3 regions of the Weizmannia sp. FSL K6-3076 genome follow, and region 2 is predicted to be linked to each of the others. Evidence: predicted binding sites of a transcription regulator. Region 2 holds the regulator's gene; each other region holds the start of a gene.

Region 1 (5,380 bases), 310 kb from region 2:
GCCCCAGGCCGTGCAGCGGATAAAGCATCAGCGGCAGCGACAAGCACCGCGATAACAGAGGTCGGTTCCGTATCGCCATGGTGAGAAGCAATACTGTTAATGACCACCGGATGTTCTTTGTATTTGGTTGCGAGTTCGACGCCAATTTGCACATGGCTTCCTTCTACTTCATGGTCTACCGCTTTTCCGATATCATGAAGCAGACCGGCACGGCGGGCAAGGATTTCATCTTCCCCGAGTTCGGCAGCCAGCAATCCGGAAAGGAATGCGACTTCTATCGAGTGCTTGAGGACATTTTGCCCGTAGCTCGTGCGGAATTTTAACCGGCCAAGAATTTTGATTAAGTCCGGATGGAGGCCATGGACACCAACTTCAAAAGTGGTTTGTTCCCCCACTTCGCGTATATGTTCATCCACTTCCCGCCTTGCTTTTTCAACCATTTCTTCAATGCGGGCCGGATGGATGCGGCCGTCTTGAACCAGTTTTTCCAGTGCAATGCGTGCCGTTTCCCGGCGCACTGGATCGAATCCCGAAAGAATCACCGCTTCCGGCGTATCATCGATGATCAGGTCAATCCCGGTCAGCGTTTCAAGTGTCCGGATATTGCGGCCTTCCCTTCCGATGATGCGGCCTTTCATTTCATCATTCGGCAGGTTGACAACCGATACCGTTGTTTCAGCAACATGCTCGGCTGCACACCGCTGAATGGCCAGCGAAAGAATGCTTTTCGCCTTTTTATCGGCTTCTTCTTTTGCCCTTGTTTCCGCTTCCTTTACCTTAACGGCAATGTCATGGGAAAGCTCGTTTTCCAGTTTTTCAATAATGATGGCTTTCGCCTGTTCGCGATTGAGGCCCGAGATTCTTTCCAGCTCAGACTCCTGCTCGTTAACCATCTCCTCCAATTTGCTTTCCATCTCTTCAATATGTTGTTGTCTCAGGTTTAAAGAATCCTCTTTCTTTTCAAGCATCGATTCACGCTTATCGAGCGATTCATCTTTGCGATCGAGGTTCTCTTCCTTTTGCAATAAGCGGTTTTCCTGTCTTTGCAATTCATTTCTTCGTTCACGCAATTCCCGTTCCATATCCGTACGAAGTTTATGATTTTCATCCTTCGCTTCAAGCAGGGCTTCTTTTTTCAGGCGATCAGCTTCGCGTTTTGCTTCATCAACGATCTGATCTGCCGCATTTTTCGCCCCTGCAATTTTCGCTTCATAAATTGATCTCCGGATGAAATAGCCAACAACTACACCGACGATAAGGACAAGCAAAAGGGAGATGATCCATATGAGAGACTCCATCAATCTCACCTCCTCTTGCTATGAACTTCTTCTACGTTAAAAATGTCGGCTGTTACATTAATCCTTAGGTTTACAGTATACAGCGCCTGGCTTAAAAAGTAAAACGTTGATCCCGGGGCAAGCCCCTCCGGTGTATATGCATGAAAACCCAATCATGCGTTTCGTCCCGGTCCGGCTGAAGACAAGGATGGTTCCATCAGCCGCATGCGGAAAAGCCGCCGGATGAAAAAACCGGCCCCCCTTCCGGAAACTTCCGGGAGGATTTGCTTTCCGTACAGGAGAAAGTCATTTTTAGAAAAATAAAATATACATATTAATTTTAAAGGTGGGAATTTTTATTGTCAAGTGAAGCGGAAAGATTGCCATTGTAAATTTGTGTTGATTCCTCTCCGCCATGCAGATTTTGTGGCGCAAAAAAGTGCGGTAAATGGACGGCAAAAAGCGCCTGGATGCGGTCAGCATTTCAGGCGCTTATACACCGGTTACTCCAAATTTAATTCTTCCTGTCCTTCCACAGCTTCTTGTTCATCTATAGCTTTCTCGGTTTCATGGGAACCGGCATCTTCTGTCAGGTCGTAATGTTCCCGGATTTTTGCGGCAATCTCGTTTTTCAGATCCGCATTTTCCTTTAAAAATTGCTTCGCATTTTCACGCCCCTGGCCGAGCCGCTCGCCGTTATAAGCATACCAGGCCCCGCTTTTTTGGATGATGTCAAGGTCGCTTCCCATATCGACGATCTCGCCTTCTTTTGAGATCCCCTCGCCGTACATAATATCCACTTCTGCCGTTTTAAACGGAGGCGCTACTTTGTTTTTGACAACCTTGATTTTCGTTTTGTTGCCGACAATGTCGCTCCCTTGTTTGATCTGTTCGGCACGGCGCACTTCAAGGCGCACGGATGAGTAGAATTTGAGCGCACGGCCGCCCGGTGTGACTTCAGGATTACCGAACATTACGCCGACTTTTTCCCGGATTTGGTTAATGAAAATCGCAATCGTGTTCGATTTGTTGATTGCACCCGATAATTTCCGCAGCGCCTGGGACATCAGCCGTGCCTGGAGGCCGACGTGGGAATCGCCCATTTCCCCTTCAATTTCCGCTCTCGGCACAAGCGCAGCAACGGAGTCAACGACCACAATATCCACTGCGCCGCTGCGGACGAGCGCTTCCGCAATTTCCAGCGCCTGTTCGCCCGTATCCGGCTGGGACAGGAGCAGCTCATCAATATTGACACCGAGCTTTTGGGCATAAACCGGGTCAAGTGCATGTTCCGCATCAATAAACGCCGCTTGTCCACCCTGTGCCTGGACTTCCGCAATCGCATGCAGGGCAACCGTTGTTTTACCAGAACTTTCAGGGCCGTATATTTCAATGACGCGGCCGCGCGGGTAACCGCCGACACCAAGGGCAATATCAAGCGCAAGCGAACCGGTCGGGATCGTGGAGACAACCCGGTCGGTCTGCTCGCCCAACCGCATAATGGAACCCTTACCAAATTGCTTTTCTATTTGTTTCAGAGCCTTGTCTAAGGCTTCTTGACGATCATTCACAAAATTTCCTCCTTTTATTCATTCCAAACTCTCGAAAGCAATGAATCTATATCTATACTATACCCGTTTTTTCTCTGTTTGCCAAGCAAAATCTCGAACGCTCATTCGTCTCTTTTTTGCAAAAATCCGGCAAAAAAATGGGGTTTTCCCCCTGTAAAAATGAAAATTCCCCCGGCAAAAAGAGCCGAAAATTGAATTTTTGGCAAACAAATTTTTTTATAAAAAGGCCGCTTCCGTCACTTGCCATGAGCAGAAGCGGCTTTCGACCTAAAGCAGTTTCAGCAAATGCCAGCAGCCGTATTTCACCGATCGCGTGCGGATGTTGTTGCGGGATCCGGGAAGTTCCAACAGATAAGTGGCAGTTTCTTTCCCTTTTATCGCAATGCCGATCCACACGGTTCCCGGCGGATGGCCTTCAAGGGAGTCCGGGCCAGCCACGCCTGTAAAACTGATGCCAATGTCGGCATCCATAATGCTACGGATATTTTCCGCCAGTTCTTTTGCACACTGGCTGCTGACGGCGCCGTACTTGTCAAGCGTTTCTTTTTTCACTTTGGCGAGCTTCATCTTCGCTTCGTTTGAATAGACGACAACGCCGCCTTTCAACATTGTGCTGACACCCTGGATGGACGCCATTTCCGCTGCAAATTTGCCGGCAGTCAGGCTTTCCGCGCAGGCAAGCGTCAGCTGTTTTTTCGAAAGCTTTTCGAGCAGGGCCTCCATTAATGTCGTATCGTTATAACCGTAAAAATACGATCCGGCAATTTGCATAATCTCTTTTTCCACTTGATCGATCATTTGGTTCGCCGTTTCCGCCGACTGGTGTTTCGCCGTAATCCTAAGTGTCACTTCCCCTTCTTTCGCAAGCGGAGCAACAGTCGGATTGGTTTGGCTGTCCAGTATATGGCGGATGTCTGTTTCCAGCTGGGATTCGCCGATCCCGAAGAAGCGGAGGACGCGCGATTCGATTTTTTCGATCGTTTCCAGTTCTTCCTGGATCGCGGGGCTTGCGTAATGGATAAACATCGGTTCCAGTTCATGCGGCGGGCCGGGCAGCAGCATATAATAGTGGTTTCCGCTTTTGGCCAGCATGCCCGGCGCCATACCGTGGTCATTCGGAAACACTTTTGAACCTTCGATGACCAGTGCCTGCTTTTTGTTGTTTTCCGTCATTTTTCGTTTTGTACGGATAAAAAACTGTTCGATGGAGCGCATGGCATCTTCGTTTGTCACCAGTTTTTTTTCGATGTGCGATGCAATCGTTTCTTTTGTTAAATCATCCTTTGTCGGACCGAGCCCACCCGTAAAAATCAATAGATCGGCGCGACCCTCCGCTGTCCGGATTGCCGCTTCGAGCCGCTCTGCGTTATCACCGACAACGGTCTGGTAGTACACATCCACGCCGATCTCTGCCAATTGTGCGGCAATAAATGTGGCATTTGTATTGGTGATCTGGCCAAGCAAAAGTTCCGAACCGACTGCAATAATTTCGGCATTCACTTTCCATTCCTCCCTTTCTTTTAGAGCAAAAAAACGAACACATGGCGGCGCAATCCAGGCCGCAAATCCACCCGAAGCAATGGCTGCCTTTTTCTCCCGTGCCGGATTAGCACAAGCCACCGGCGGGCAAAAAAGCAGTGAAAGACTGCCTTTCACTGCATGGTTATTTCGAGCGGGCAAATACGCCCCGGTTTAAATAGAAATAATCAGCACCTGACCAGATGGTAAAGATAAGTGCCACCCACAAAGCGACCAGATCCATGCGGAAAGAGAGCGCCGAAAACGGGAAGTTATGCAACAGCAATAAAAGGATGGCAATGATTTGCGTCCATGTTTTGATTTTCCCAAGCATATTGGCTGCTGCTACTTCCCCGCCCTCTGCTAAAATCAGTCGCAAGCCTGTCACGGCAAACTCGCGGGCAATGATTACGACAACAATCCATGCCGGCGCCAGCTTGAGCCCAACGAGCAAAATAAACGCCGTTGAAACAAGCAGTTTGTCCGCAAGCGGATCGAGAAATTTCCCGAAGTTGGTAACGAGATTGTATTTGCGGGCATAGTGGCCATCGATCCAGTCTGTCATAGAAGCAACTGCAAAAATCACCGCACCGACAAAATGGGTGACCGGAATTTTGGCTCCCAGCCATTCAAAGGTGCCCCAATCGAACGGCACCGCCATGATGAGTAAAAAAACAGGGATTAAACATACACGTGATACAGTAATTTTATTCGGCAAATTCACTGGCTTTTCCTCCAACTGTCTATATATTTTCCAAAGAAAAAGCCTTAAAAAAAGGCTTATTTCGTTTGTGACCCGTTAAACTGGACGATCATATCCTGGCGTACTTCTTTGGATGCCGGAATATTGTATTTTAGTTTTTTGCCATTGATATACACTTCCGTATTGACGGTGTTTCCGACCGTGATCGTAACTTGTTTTTGTTTTGACAGATCCGCTGTCCGGCTGTCCCCGTCATTCAGCAATTGTTGAAAGTTCGTTGAACCGTCGCTGTTTTTCACCTGTACCCATGA
Region 2 (5,380 bases):
TTCGTTCCGCTCATGGCTGGAGGAAGAGTTTGCGAAAATGCAATCGGAAGCTTTACTCGATATTGCCGAACAGTTCGATGCCCGTCTTGAAGCCCTTGAAGAAAGTGTGAACGTGGCAGAATGGATGGAAATCCGCGAAAAACTCGTTTTGCCTTCCTGAGGATAAAAAATGATGTGAGAAAATATAACATTTTGTTGACAAAAAAACTCACATGGAATATAGTAAAAATATAAAGAAAAGGAGCGTATAACATGGGTCGAAAAGAAATCCGCCGTTCGATGCCGCTTTTGCCGATCGGAACCGTTATGAAGCTAACAGATTTATCGGCCCGGCAGATCCGCTATTATGAAGAACACGAGCTGATTACACCGGCAAGAACGGAAGGCAATCGCCGCCTTTATTCTTTAAATGATGTCGACCGGCTTCTTGATATTAAAGATTTGCTGGATCAGGGGATCAATATTGCAGGCATCAAAAAAATCTTATTGATGAACGACCGCCGCGGAACCGGGCCGGTACTCGTCAAAAATCATGTAACGGATGAAGAAATCCGCAAACGGCTTCGCCAGGAACTGCTGCAGGCCGGCCGTTTTCAAAGACCGAGCCAGCGGTTGTCCGATGCGCCCCGGTTTTTCCATTAACATTGTTGAAAAGCTAGTTTTATAGCTTAGATATATACTTTTTATTGCCTAAAGGGAGGAATACTGTTCATGCCTAAGTTTACACGTGAAGATATTTTGAAGAATGCCGAAGAACAAAATGTGAAATTCATCCGCTTGCAGTTCACGGATATTTTGGGGACGATTAAAAACGTGGAAATCCCGCTCAGCCAGCTTGAAAAAGCGCTCGACAATAAAATCATGTTCGACGGCTCTTCGATTGAAGGGTTTGTCCGGATTGAAGAATCGGATATGTATCTGTATCCGGACTATGATACATGGGTCATTTTCCCGTGGACCGCTGAGAAAGGGAAAGTCGCCCGTCTGATTTGCGATATTTATAATCCGGACGGCACCCCGTTTGAAGGTGATCCGCGGAATAATTTGAAACGGGTATTGAAAGAAATGGAAGAACTTGGCTTCACGAGTTTTAATCTTGGGCCTGAACCGGAATTCTTCCTCTTCAAGCTGAATGAAAAAAATGAACCGACACTGGAGCTGAACGACAACGGCGGCTATTTTGACCTGGCGCCGACGGACCTTGGCGAAAACTGCCGGCGCGACATCGTATTGGAACTCGAGGAAATGGGCTTTGAAATTGAAGCGTCCCACCATGAAGTTGCACCCGGCCAGCACGAAATTGATTTTAAATATGCGGATGCAGTCAGGGCATGCGACAATATCCAGACCTTTAAACTGGTGGTCAAGACGATTGCACGCAAACATGGCCTGCATGCGACGTTTATGCCGAAACCGTTGTTTGGCGTGAACGGTTCCGGGATGCACACCAATCTTTCGCTTTTTAAAGGAAAAGAAAATGCATTCTATGACCCGAACGATGCAGAACTGCAGCTGAGCGATACGGCATACCAGTTCATTGCCGGCATTATGAAGCATGCTTCGAACTTTACGGCTGTCACGAATCCGACGGTGAACTCCTATAAACGGCTTGTGCCGGGTTATGAAGCGCCTTGTTATGTTGCCTGGTCCGCTCGCAACCGCAGCCCGCTCATGCGGATTCCGGCTTCCCGCGGTTTAAGCACGCGCGTTGAGGTGCGCAGCGTTGACCCGTCTGCCAATCCGTATCTCGCGCTCGCCGTCCTGTTAAAAGCAGGGCTTGACGGCATCGCGAACAAATTGCAGGCGCCGGAACCGGTCGACCGCAACATCTATGTCATGACGAAAGAAGAAAGAGAAGAAGCCGGCATTGTCGACCTCCCGGGCACACTGCTGCAGGCGCTGGAAAACTTAAAATCGGATGATGTAATGGTAGACGCCCTTGGCGATCACATTCTCGAACACTTCCTTGAAGCTAAGGAAATTGAATGGGATATGTTCCGCACACAAGTCCACCAATGGGAACGCGACCAGTATATCGAAATGTATTAAGCAAGAAACCCCTTGAAGCGTAAGGCTTTGAGGGGTTTTTGTTTATCGGGCATTTTTGCGTCGAACGCCCAGAAAAACAAAATGCCCATTAATTGCCCCGATTTTTCCTTCGAAAATAGATTGGAAGCCCAGAAATCCTCAAGTGTCACAGGCATTTTTGCCATCAAACTCGCATATGCTCTATTAAAAAAGAAGCAGCCGAAACTGCTTCTTTTTGATCAGTGCACCATTTGCCTGTACAGCCCGATGACAACGCCGAGAATGGTGACGTTTTTCAATATGATCGGTTCCATTGTCTGGTTTTCAGGTTGCAGCCGGAAGTAGTCTTTTTCCTTGAAAAATCTTTTTACTGTCGCTTCATTTTCATCTGTCATAGCGACCACGATATCTCCGTTGTTTGCCGTCTGCTGGGAGCGGACAATCACATAATCGCCGTTTAAAATCCCGGCATCCACCATGCTGTCCCCTTCAATTTCCAGCATGTAGACGGACTCGTCAGACGGGACAAGATGTTCCGGAAGCGGAAAATACTCTTCAATATTTTCTACAGCGGTAATCGGTATGCCTGCTGTTACTTTTCCGACAACAGGCACATTGACAACATTTTGGGCCGGTATTTCTTCATCATGGTCCAAAATTTCAATCGCTCTCGGCTTTGTAGGGTCGCGCCTGATCAACCCCTTGCTTTCAAGCCTTGCGAGATGGCCATGGACAGTTGAACTGGAAGCAAGTCCGACTGCCTGGCCGATTTCCCGCACGGAAGGGGGATAACCTTTTGTTTTTACTTCATGCTTGATGAAATCAAGTATCGCCTGTTGCCGTTTTGATAGTTTTGCCATTCTATTCACCTCGTCACAGTTTTGTTTGGCACCCGCGCTGCGTATGGGGACGTTTACGGGAGGAATGCCATTATTTGCTATTATTATATCACATTGCAGCAGATAAAACAAACGTAAGTTCGAAAAAATGTTGACGAAAAACAGGCGTTCGTTTTATAATAGAACTGGTGATTGGACGAACGAATATTCGCGGGAGGAAGATGGAGATGTCACGATTATGGAAAAAGTATAACTATGTTATGATTTTAGCAGGGCTTACGCTTGTTTTCGGATTTTTCATGATTGGAAGTCTGCGGGATCCATCCCCACACTATATCAAAATCAGCGTCACAGGGGGCGATACGCTTTGGAACATCGCCGGGCAGTATGCGGAAAAGGGCAAAATGTCGAGGGAAGCATTTATCAGCTGGGTTGAGCGTCATAATGATATTGACGGCAACATGATCAAAGCCGGCGAAAAAATTGTCATTCCAATAGAAAAAAATGAATTCAGCGATGATAATAGGGAACTTGCGATGAAATCACAACGGGAGACGAAAAAATGAAAGTTGTTTTATATTGCAGAGTAAGCACGGAAAAAGAAAGCCAGGAAACTTCCTTGGCGAGGCAGCGGGAAGAGCTGGAGAAGCTTTCGGATTCCCACGGTTTTCAAGTGGCCGGGGTGATCTGTGACCGGGCAAGCGGCTATGACCTGGACAGGCCCGGCATCCTTGATCTTCTTGATACGATTGAAAATGAAAAGATTGACGCCGTACTGGTGCAGGATGAAACACGGATCGGAAGAGGAAATGCAAAAATTGCATTGCTTCATTTTTTATATAAAAAAGGGATTAAAGTATATTGTTATGCGCAAAACGGAGAATTGGAGCTTTCGGAATCTGATTCAATGGTGCTGAAAATTGTCAGCATGGTTGAAGAGTATCAGCGAAAGCTGCATAACTTAAAAATTAAAAGGGGAATGGAGCGTGCAGTCAAAAACGGCTACCGTCCGGAAAAAAATTTAAAAGGGAAGCGGAATCCGGACGGCAGGGAGCGAAAGGAAGTGCCGGTTGAAGAAATTATCCGCCTGCGGGATAACGGCTTGACTTTTCAAGAAATTGCTGCGACTATGCGCGGTTTCGGCTACCAAGTTTCAAAAGCAACCGTCCACCGGCGTTACAGGGAATATATGGAGGAAACGGGGCATGATAAATAGTATCAAAACCGTTTCACGGGTGCGCTTTCGTTGCAGGCGGGTCCATATTTTAGTAAGATGGCATCAATTACGGATAAAAGGAGAGAAAATATGCTTTCAAAAGAAAAAATGGCAAGGATTAACGAATTGGCGAAAAAAGCGAAAACCGGCGCCCTGACAAGTGAAGAAGCAAAGGAACAGTCAAAATTGCGAAGCGAGTATTTGCAGGCGTTCCGCTCTTCATTCAGAAAAACGATTGAAAATGTCCGTGTGCTTGACCCGGCTGGCCAGGACGTTACCCCGGAAAAAATTAAGCAAATTCAAACAAAAAGAAAGCTGCACTAAAAAGGAAACCATCCTGCTTTTTTCTTACAAAATCCATACAAAATGGTAAAAGAGTTGTGTTATGGGTTTCACTTGCCTTAATATAGAGTTGTAACCCATGAAGAAAGGATGTTAACAGATGTTTGATAAAACGGACGAACTGGCAGTCACAACAATCCGAACATTGTCCATTGACGCCATCGAAAAAGCAAAATCCGGTCATCCGGGGCTTCCGATGGGGGCTGCACCAATGGCATACACCCTCTGGACAAGATATTTGAACCATAATCCGGAAAACCCGCACTGGTTTAACCGGGACCGTTTCGTATTATCCGCAGGGCATGGTTCCATGCTGCTCTATAGCCTGCTCCATTTATCCGGTTATGCATTAAGCATGGATGATATTAAAAATTTCCGGCAATATGGCAGCAAAACCCCGGGTCATCCGGAATACGGGCATACGGAAGGCGTGGAAGCAACGACCGGTCCGCTCGGGCAGGGGATTGCCATGTCAGTCGGAATGGCGATGGCAGAACGGCATCTGGCGGCTGTATACAATAAAGAAAATTTCCCTGTCATTGACCATTATACATATGCTTTATGCGGAGATGGCGACTTAATGGAAGGCGTATCTGCCGAAGCTGCTTCATTGGCGGGACACTTAAAATTGGGACGTCTCATTGTATTGTACGATTCCAATGACATTTCCCTTGACGGCGACTTAAATAAGGCCTTTTCCGAAAGTGTTGCCGACCGGTTTAAAGCATACGGCTGGCAGTATTTGCGGGTTGAAGACGGGAATGATATGGCACAGGTCGCAAAAGCGATCGAGGAAGCAAAGGCGGATACAAGTCGGCCGACACTCATTGAAGTGAAAACGATCATCGGTTACGGTTCTCCAAACAAATCCGGGAAATCGGCTGCCCACGGCGCCCCGCTCGGAGAAGATGAACTGAAACTAACGAAAGAAGCGTATAAATGGACATTTGAAGAA
Region 3 (5,380 bases), 120 kb from region 2:
GGGAATTTACGCGGGAAACGCGGCTGCCCGGAAAATGGTTTTTTCCGCTTGCCGATTTTTTTGTCCGCATCCGCGACGGCTACTCGCTCCGCCGTGTGTCGCCGATTGATGTAGTCGGCCGGATCAAACAGCCGGTCCTCTTTATCCACAGCGCCAAGGACGACTACATTCTGCCCGGGATGACCAAAGCGCTTTATGAAAAGAAAAAAGGGCCGAAGCAGCTGTTTATTGCCGAAAACGGCGCCCACGCCCAGTCGCTCAACTTAAACCGCGAACAGTATGAACAGGTGATTGATGAATTTCTTGAAAAAATGGCGGCGTCCCGTAAGCTTTAATGCCATTTTTTGCGAACGTCCGCCCATGTTGCTGAATATGGTATAGGAGCCTATCAAAACAGGGAGTGTCCATGATGGAAATCTATACCGTACAGCAAGGCGATACCCTTTGGCGGATTGCAAACCGCCTCGATGCCGATCTTGCCCAGCTTTTTTTGGCAAACGGGCTGACTGCATCATCCCCGCTCGTTCCCGGCCAGGCGCTTGCCATTCCCGACCGATTCTTTCAGTACATCGTCCAGGAAGGGGACCAGCTCGGCACAATCGCCGCACGCCTCGGCGTTTTGGCACAAGCGCTTATAAACGCCAACCAACTCCGCAATCCCGCCTCGCTTTTTCCGGGGCAGGTGCTTTTTATCCCCTACCGAAACCATACGGTAAAACAGGGTGAAACTCTGTACGGCATTGCCCGTACTTACGGGGCGGACATGGGGGCCATTATGCAGGCGAACCGGCTTCCCGGCACGGCTCTTTCCGTCGGCCAGGTGCTGCGTATACCCGCACCCCGCCGCCCTGTGAAAGAAGTCAATGCCTATACAACCGGGTTCGGCGCTGCGGGCACCGCTGAAGTTTACCAGCTTGGGCCTTATTTTACGTACTTGTCCCCTTTCCGTCATACGTTCCGTGAAGATGGCAGCCTGACGCCGCTCAACGACCGCTCCGTCCTTCAGGCAGCGGAAGCAAACGGCGTCCTTCCGCTTTTAATCCTGGCCAATTTCACCTCGGAAGGATTTAGCTCCGATCTGGCTGCCCGGCTGCTTCGCAATGAAGCATTGCAGGAAACTTTGATCAGCAATCTTCTCGTCACGATAAGGCAAAAAGGGTACCGGGGAGTCAATTTTGATTTTGAATATGTGTATCCGGAAGACCGCGACCGTTATACGGCGTTTCTCAGGCGCGTCGCCCGCCGGTTCCGCCCGGAAGGACTGCTCGTCTCGACTGCGCTTGCGCCGAAAATTTCCGGCACGCAGCCGGGCCTGCTTTACGAAGCCCACGATTACGGCGCACACGGGGCCATCGTTGATTTTGTCATTTTGATGACGTATGAATGGGGATGGGCCGGCGGCAGGCCGCGAGCCATCGCCCCGATTCCTGAAGTGAGGCGTGTCCTTGATTATGCCGTTACTGTCATTCCGCGGAATAAAATTATGATGGGGGCGCCGCTTTACGGGCGTGACTGGAGAATCCCGTGGCGCGCAGGCACAACGGCGCGCACGATCAGCCCGCATGAAGCCCTTTCCTTGGCGGCACGGTACGGGGCTGACATCCGCTACCACCCGACCGACCAGGCGCCTTATTTCCGTTACACCGATGCATCAGGCCAGCAGCATGAAGTCTGGTTTGAAGATGCGCGCAGCATGCGGGCAAAAATCAATTTGCTAAACGAATACGGGCTGCGTGGAATCAGCTACTGGGTGCTCGGCAACCCGTTTCCCGAAAACTGGGTCGTACAGCAGGCACTCATTCAGGCAAGAAAACGGTAATCCGCAACAAAGCGTACGGATGCCCTAAGATTGATTTCATAAATGCTGCTTCTTGCTGCAACAGGATGCGTCCAAACCGCCGGTGCTGCATTTTTCTGCATCGCCCGCACGAAAATCCATCCGGCAGGCTTTTTCAGGCTTGCCGGTTTTTCATGCCCAGTCCACTTCTGTCACCGCGGAAAGTTTGATCGATATCCGCTCCCCTGTCTCCCCTGCCAGCTCCAGCTTTTTTTCGAGCGACCGGAATTTTGTAATGGTACCGGTGGCGGTAAAGAAATTTCCCGCTTCAAAGAAACGGACCGTAACCGGCACGCGCAGCCGGCAGGCAGATATGAGCATATGGTTCATCTCTTCAAGCTGCTGCTCATCGAGTTCGGGCTTTGCCTGTTTTTCCTGTTCTTTCTGCCATTTTAAAAGTGCCTGCTTATGCTCGGGCAAAAACATGCGTGACCCTTCCCAAAGTTTGTTACCGCGCTGCAGGTATCCGCTCATTTGTAATGCCCTCCTATCTTTTTGGCACGTTCAAGCGCCTGGCCGGCATCAAGCAGCGACACGGCGCGGATGACGGCGCCGGAACCGTATTTCTGCTTGATGCGGTCGACCGCATACCCAATCTTTCTTTCCCCTTCCCTGTTTTCAAACAGATCAAGCTGCCGGATATCATCCCGCGACAGGCGCGACAGCCCGACGCTGATACGGCGGACCGGATTTCCGTCCCAAAACGAAAGAAACAGCCGGCACGCCGCCCGGTAAACGTCCATTGTCCCGTTTGTCGGCGCCAGAAGCGTCATCTGGCGGTGAAAGCCGGACGGATGGGCATAATCCGCCCCCTGGCAGCCGACCGAAACACAAGCGCCCATGACGCCTGAAGTACGCGCCCGGAAACAGACTTCCTCGCAAAGTTCAAGAAGGGCAACTTTGATTTCATGCTCAAAATCGGCGTAGTCGCGCGGCAGCGTCATCGCATGCCCGATCGCTTTCTGTCCGACGTGCGATTCTTTCGAGACGGGCGACTCATCAATGCCGTTTGCCGTCTCCCACAGTACCTGGCCGCCAATCCCCCACCGTTTTTTTAAAACAGAAAGTGGAAAGCAGGCAAGCGCACCGATTGTATAAATGCCGAGCCGCTTCAGATGCTGCTCCATCCGGCTGCCGACACCGAACATCCTGCCAACCGGCAAAGGCCATAAATGCGTTTTGAGATGATGGTGATCCAGTTCAAAAATGCCGGTTTTGTTTTTCTTCGCAAAATGGTCGCACGCCATTTTGGCCAGCACTTTGTTCGGCCCGATCCCGCAGCGGGCATACACGCCGGTTTCTTCCATGATGTCCCGCTGGATTTGCGCGGCGATCTCGCGCGGCTCTCCGAACAGTCGCCTGCTGCCCGTTACATCCATGAACTGCTCGTCAACGGAATACGGTTCAACCATATCCGTATAGCGGGCAAGAATCGAAGAAATCTGCACCGATACATCGAGATAGCGCTGCATGCGCGGCCGAACAATAACGGCATCCGGGCAGAGCTGCTGCGCTTCCCACAGGCGGAGCGCATTCTTCACGCCGCGCTTTTTCGCGAGCGGGCAGGCAGCGAGCACCACCCCGGACCGGCGCGCCGGATCCCCCGATACGATCACGGGTTTATCCCTGTACGCCGGATGATCGGCTTTTTCCACACTTGCATAAAAAGACTGCATATCGACGAGAAAAATCACACGCTGGCTCATCTTTCAACCCCTCTTACCTTAGAAACTAAGCAAACAACACGAACTATAGTTCTTATTCTATTCCTCATTATAAACGAATATACGTTCTTTCGCCAATTGTTTTTTTAGGCAGAGGGGTTATATTTTTCCAAAACGCGCATCACACCGGCTGCTATTTTTTAAAGAAAGCCTGCCGTCCGAGCCTTTCCACAAGCCCGGGGAAAAGCGCATGGATGGTAGCGGATGCATTCATCCATTTTGGCGCATTGATTTCACGCCGATTTACAAGCATCGTATCCGTTATTTTTTCTGCAAGTTTTTCGGGATCCAGCATCCATTTTTCAATATTTTTCCGGTAGGTGCCGGACCGGTCGGCGATGTCGAAAAAACCGGTTGCAACCGGGCCGGGATGAACGGCTGTCACATAGACGCCAAAGCGCGCCATTTCCATGCGGAGGCTGTCCGTAAAGCCGCGCACTGCAAACTTGCTGGCCGCATAGACGCTTGATTTTGGGGTCGCCATTTTGGCCGCCTGGGAAGCGATATTGATAATATGGCCGGCACGGTTTTTTTGCATATGCGGGACGACCGCTTTGGTGCAGGCAATGAGCCCGATGACATTGACATCAAACATCCCCCTGACATCCTCCATGCGGATATCCTGCACTTCATCAAAAACGCCGAAACCGGCATTGTTCACGAGCACATCAATCTGGCCACAGCGGTTGTAAATCGATTCAAAAACAGCAGGAATTTTGCCGTGCTCCGCTACATCGCAGCGAACGGTCAGACACGAAACCTGGTAAGCTGCTTCGATCTCCGCCTTGATTTTTTCAAGCTTGCCGAGGCTTCTGGCGAGCAGAACAAGGTTAGCCTCGTTTTTGGCGGCGGCAAAGGCGATTTTTTCCCCGAGGCCGCCGGAAGCGCCGGTAATCACGATCGTTTTCTTCCGGATCCGTTTATTTGCCATGTTTCCATCTTCTCCCTCTATCTTGAAAATTTTCATTCCTCCACTGGTGCCATTTGCCGCGGCATGGATGCCTATTCTGAAAAATGGTGCCGGCCGATTTTCATGCTTCCTCCCGTGCCGCGTTCATTGCGGCAGCACGCCTGGTACCATTTTAAAATGGCCGGGCACGGATTTTTTATCTGAAAATTCACGGAATCACTCTTGACAACTCCCCGATTTTTCTTCATAATAAGTAATACCATTTTGATAAGCGACCGGCTGTGACCAGGACCAGTAAGCCGGGCATGATGCAAGAGAGCGGGGTTCTCAGGCTGGAAAACTCCGCCATCCGCTGCCCGGCCGAACCTGCCTGTGAGCTGTTTGGCAAAACCAAACCGGATGAAAACCGTTAACCAAATGAGGTGTAGGATCGAATTCCTGCAATAAAGGTGGTACCGCGGAACATGCCCTTTCGTCCTTTACGGATGAAGGGGTTTTTTACTTTGAAGGGAGGCATTTGCATGAAAATATCATTTATTGGCGCCGGGTCCATGGCTGAAGCGATGATCATTGGCATGCTTGAAAAAAGAATCGTAAAAGCCTGGGACATCCGCGCCCATAACCGCACGAACAAGAAAAGGCTCCGCACATTGGAACAGAAATACGGCATCCGGGCTGCAGACGGCCTCGACCAGCTTTTCGAAGGCCCGGACGCGGTCATCTTAGCCGTAAAACCGAAAGATGCCCCAGATGTGCTCGAATCGGTCCGTCCGCTCATATCTCCGGACACCCTGCTCGTTTCGGTAGCGGCCGGCATCACCATTCCGTTTATCGAAAACAAGATTGGCCGGCATATTCCCGTTGCGCGCGCAATGCCGAACACATCGGCGAAAGTCGGGCTGTCGGCAA

What was found. Region 2 encodes LexA, which represses DNA repair genes until DNA is damaged. Its sites were predicted from a motif close to CGAACATATGTTCG; they were not measured.
Region 1: the regulator LexA is predicted to act here: its motif matches at 2,943-2,956, upstream of recA (recombinase RecA).
Region 3: the regulator LexA is predicted to act here: its motif matches at 3,618-3,631, upstream of NSS95_RS08515 (DNA polymerase IV).

The regions. Positions count from the first base shown of each region.
Region 1 is NZ_JBBOWU010000001.1:1,381,780-1,387,159, reverse strand. Features, by position in the region: gene rny (ribonuclease Y) at 1-1,298, opposite strand, end outside; gene recA (recombinase RecA) at 1,781-2,848, opposite strand; gene NSS95_RS06345 (competence/damage-inducible protein A) at 3,116-4,348, opposite strand; gene pgsA (CDP-diacylglycerol--glycerol-3-phosphate 3-phosphatidyltransferase) at 4,512-5,090, opposite strand; gene NSS95_RS06335 (helix-turn-helix domain-containing protein) at 5,147-5,380, opposite strand, start outside.
Region 2 is NZ_JBBOWU010000001.1:1,693,747-1,699,126, reverse strand. Features, by position in the region: gene NSS95_RS07900 (dynamin family protein) at 1-160, shown strand, start outside; gene NSS95_RS07895 (MerR family transcriptional regulator) at 253-642, shown strand; gene glnA (type I glutamate--ammonia ligase) at 712-2,049, shown strand; gene lexA (transcriptional repressor LexA) at 2,268-2,888, opposite strand; gene yneA (cell division suppressor protein YneA) at 3,095-3,433, shown strand; gene NSS95_RS07875 (YneB family resolvase-like protein) at 3,430-4,083, shown strand; gene NSS95_RS07870 (DUF896 domain-containing protein) at 4,174-4,407, shown strand; gene tkt (transketolase) at 4,526-5,380, shown strand, end outside.
Region 3 is NZ_JBBOWU010000001.1:1,808,830-1,814,209, forward strand. Features, by position in the region: gene NSS95_RS08500 (alpha/beta hydrolase) at 1-335, shown strand, start outside; gene NSS95_RS08505 (LysM peptidoglycan-binding domain-containing protein) at 410-1,819, shown strand; gene NSS95_RS08510 (YolD-like family protein) at 1,970-2,311, opposite strand; gene NSS95_RS08515 (DNA polymerase IV) at 2,308-3,543, opposite strand; gene NSS95_RS08520 (SDR family NAD(P)-dependent oxidoreductase) at 3,695-4,492, opposite strand; gene proC (pyrroline-5-carboxylate reductase) at 4,993-5,380, shown strand, end outside.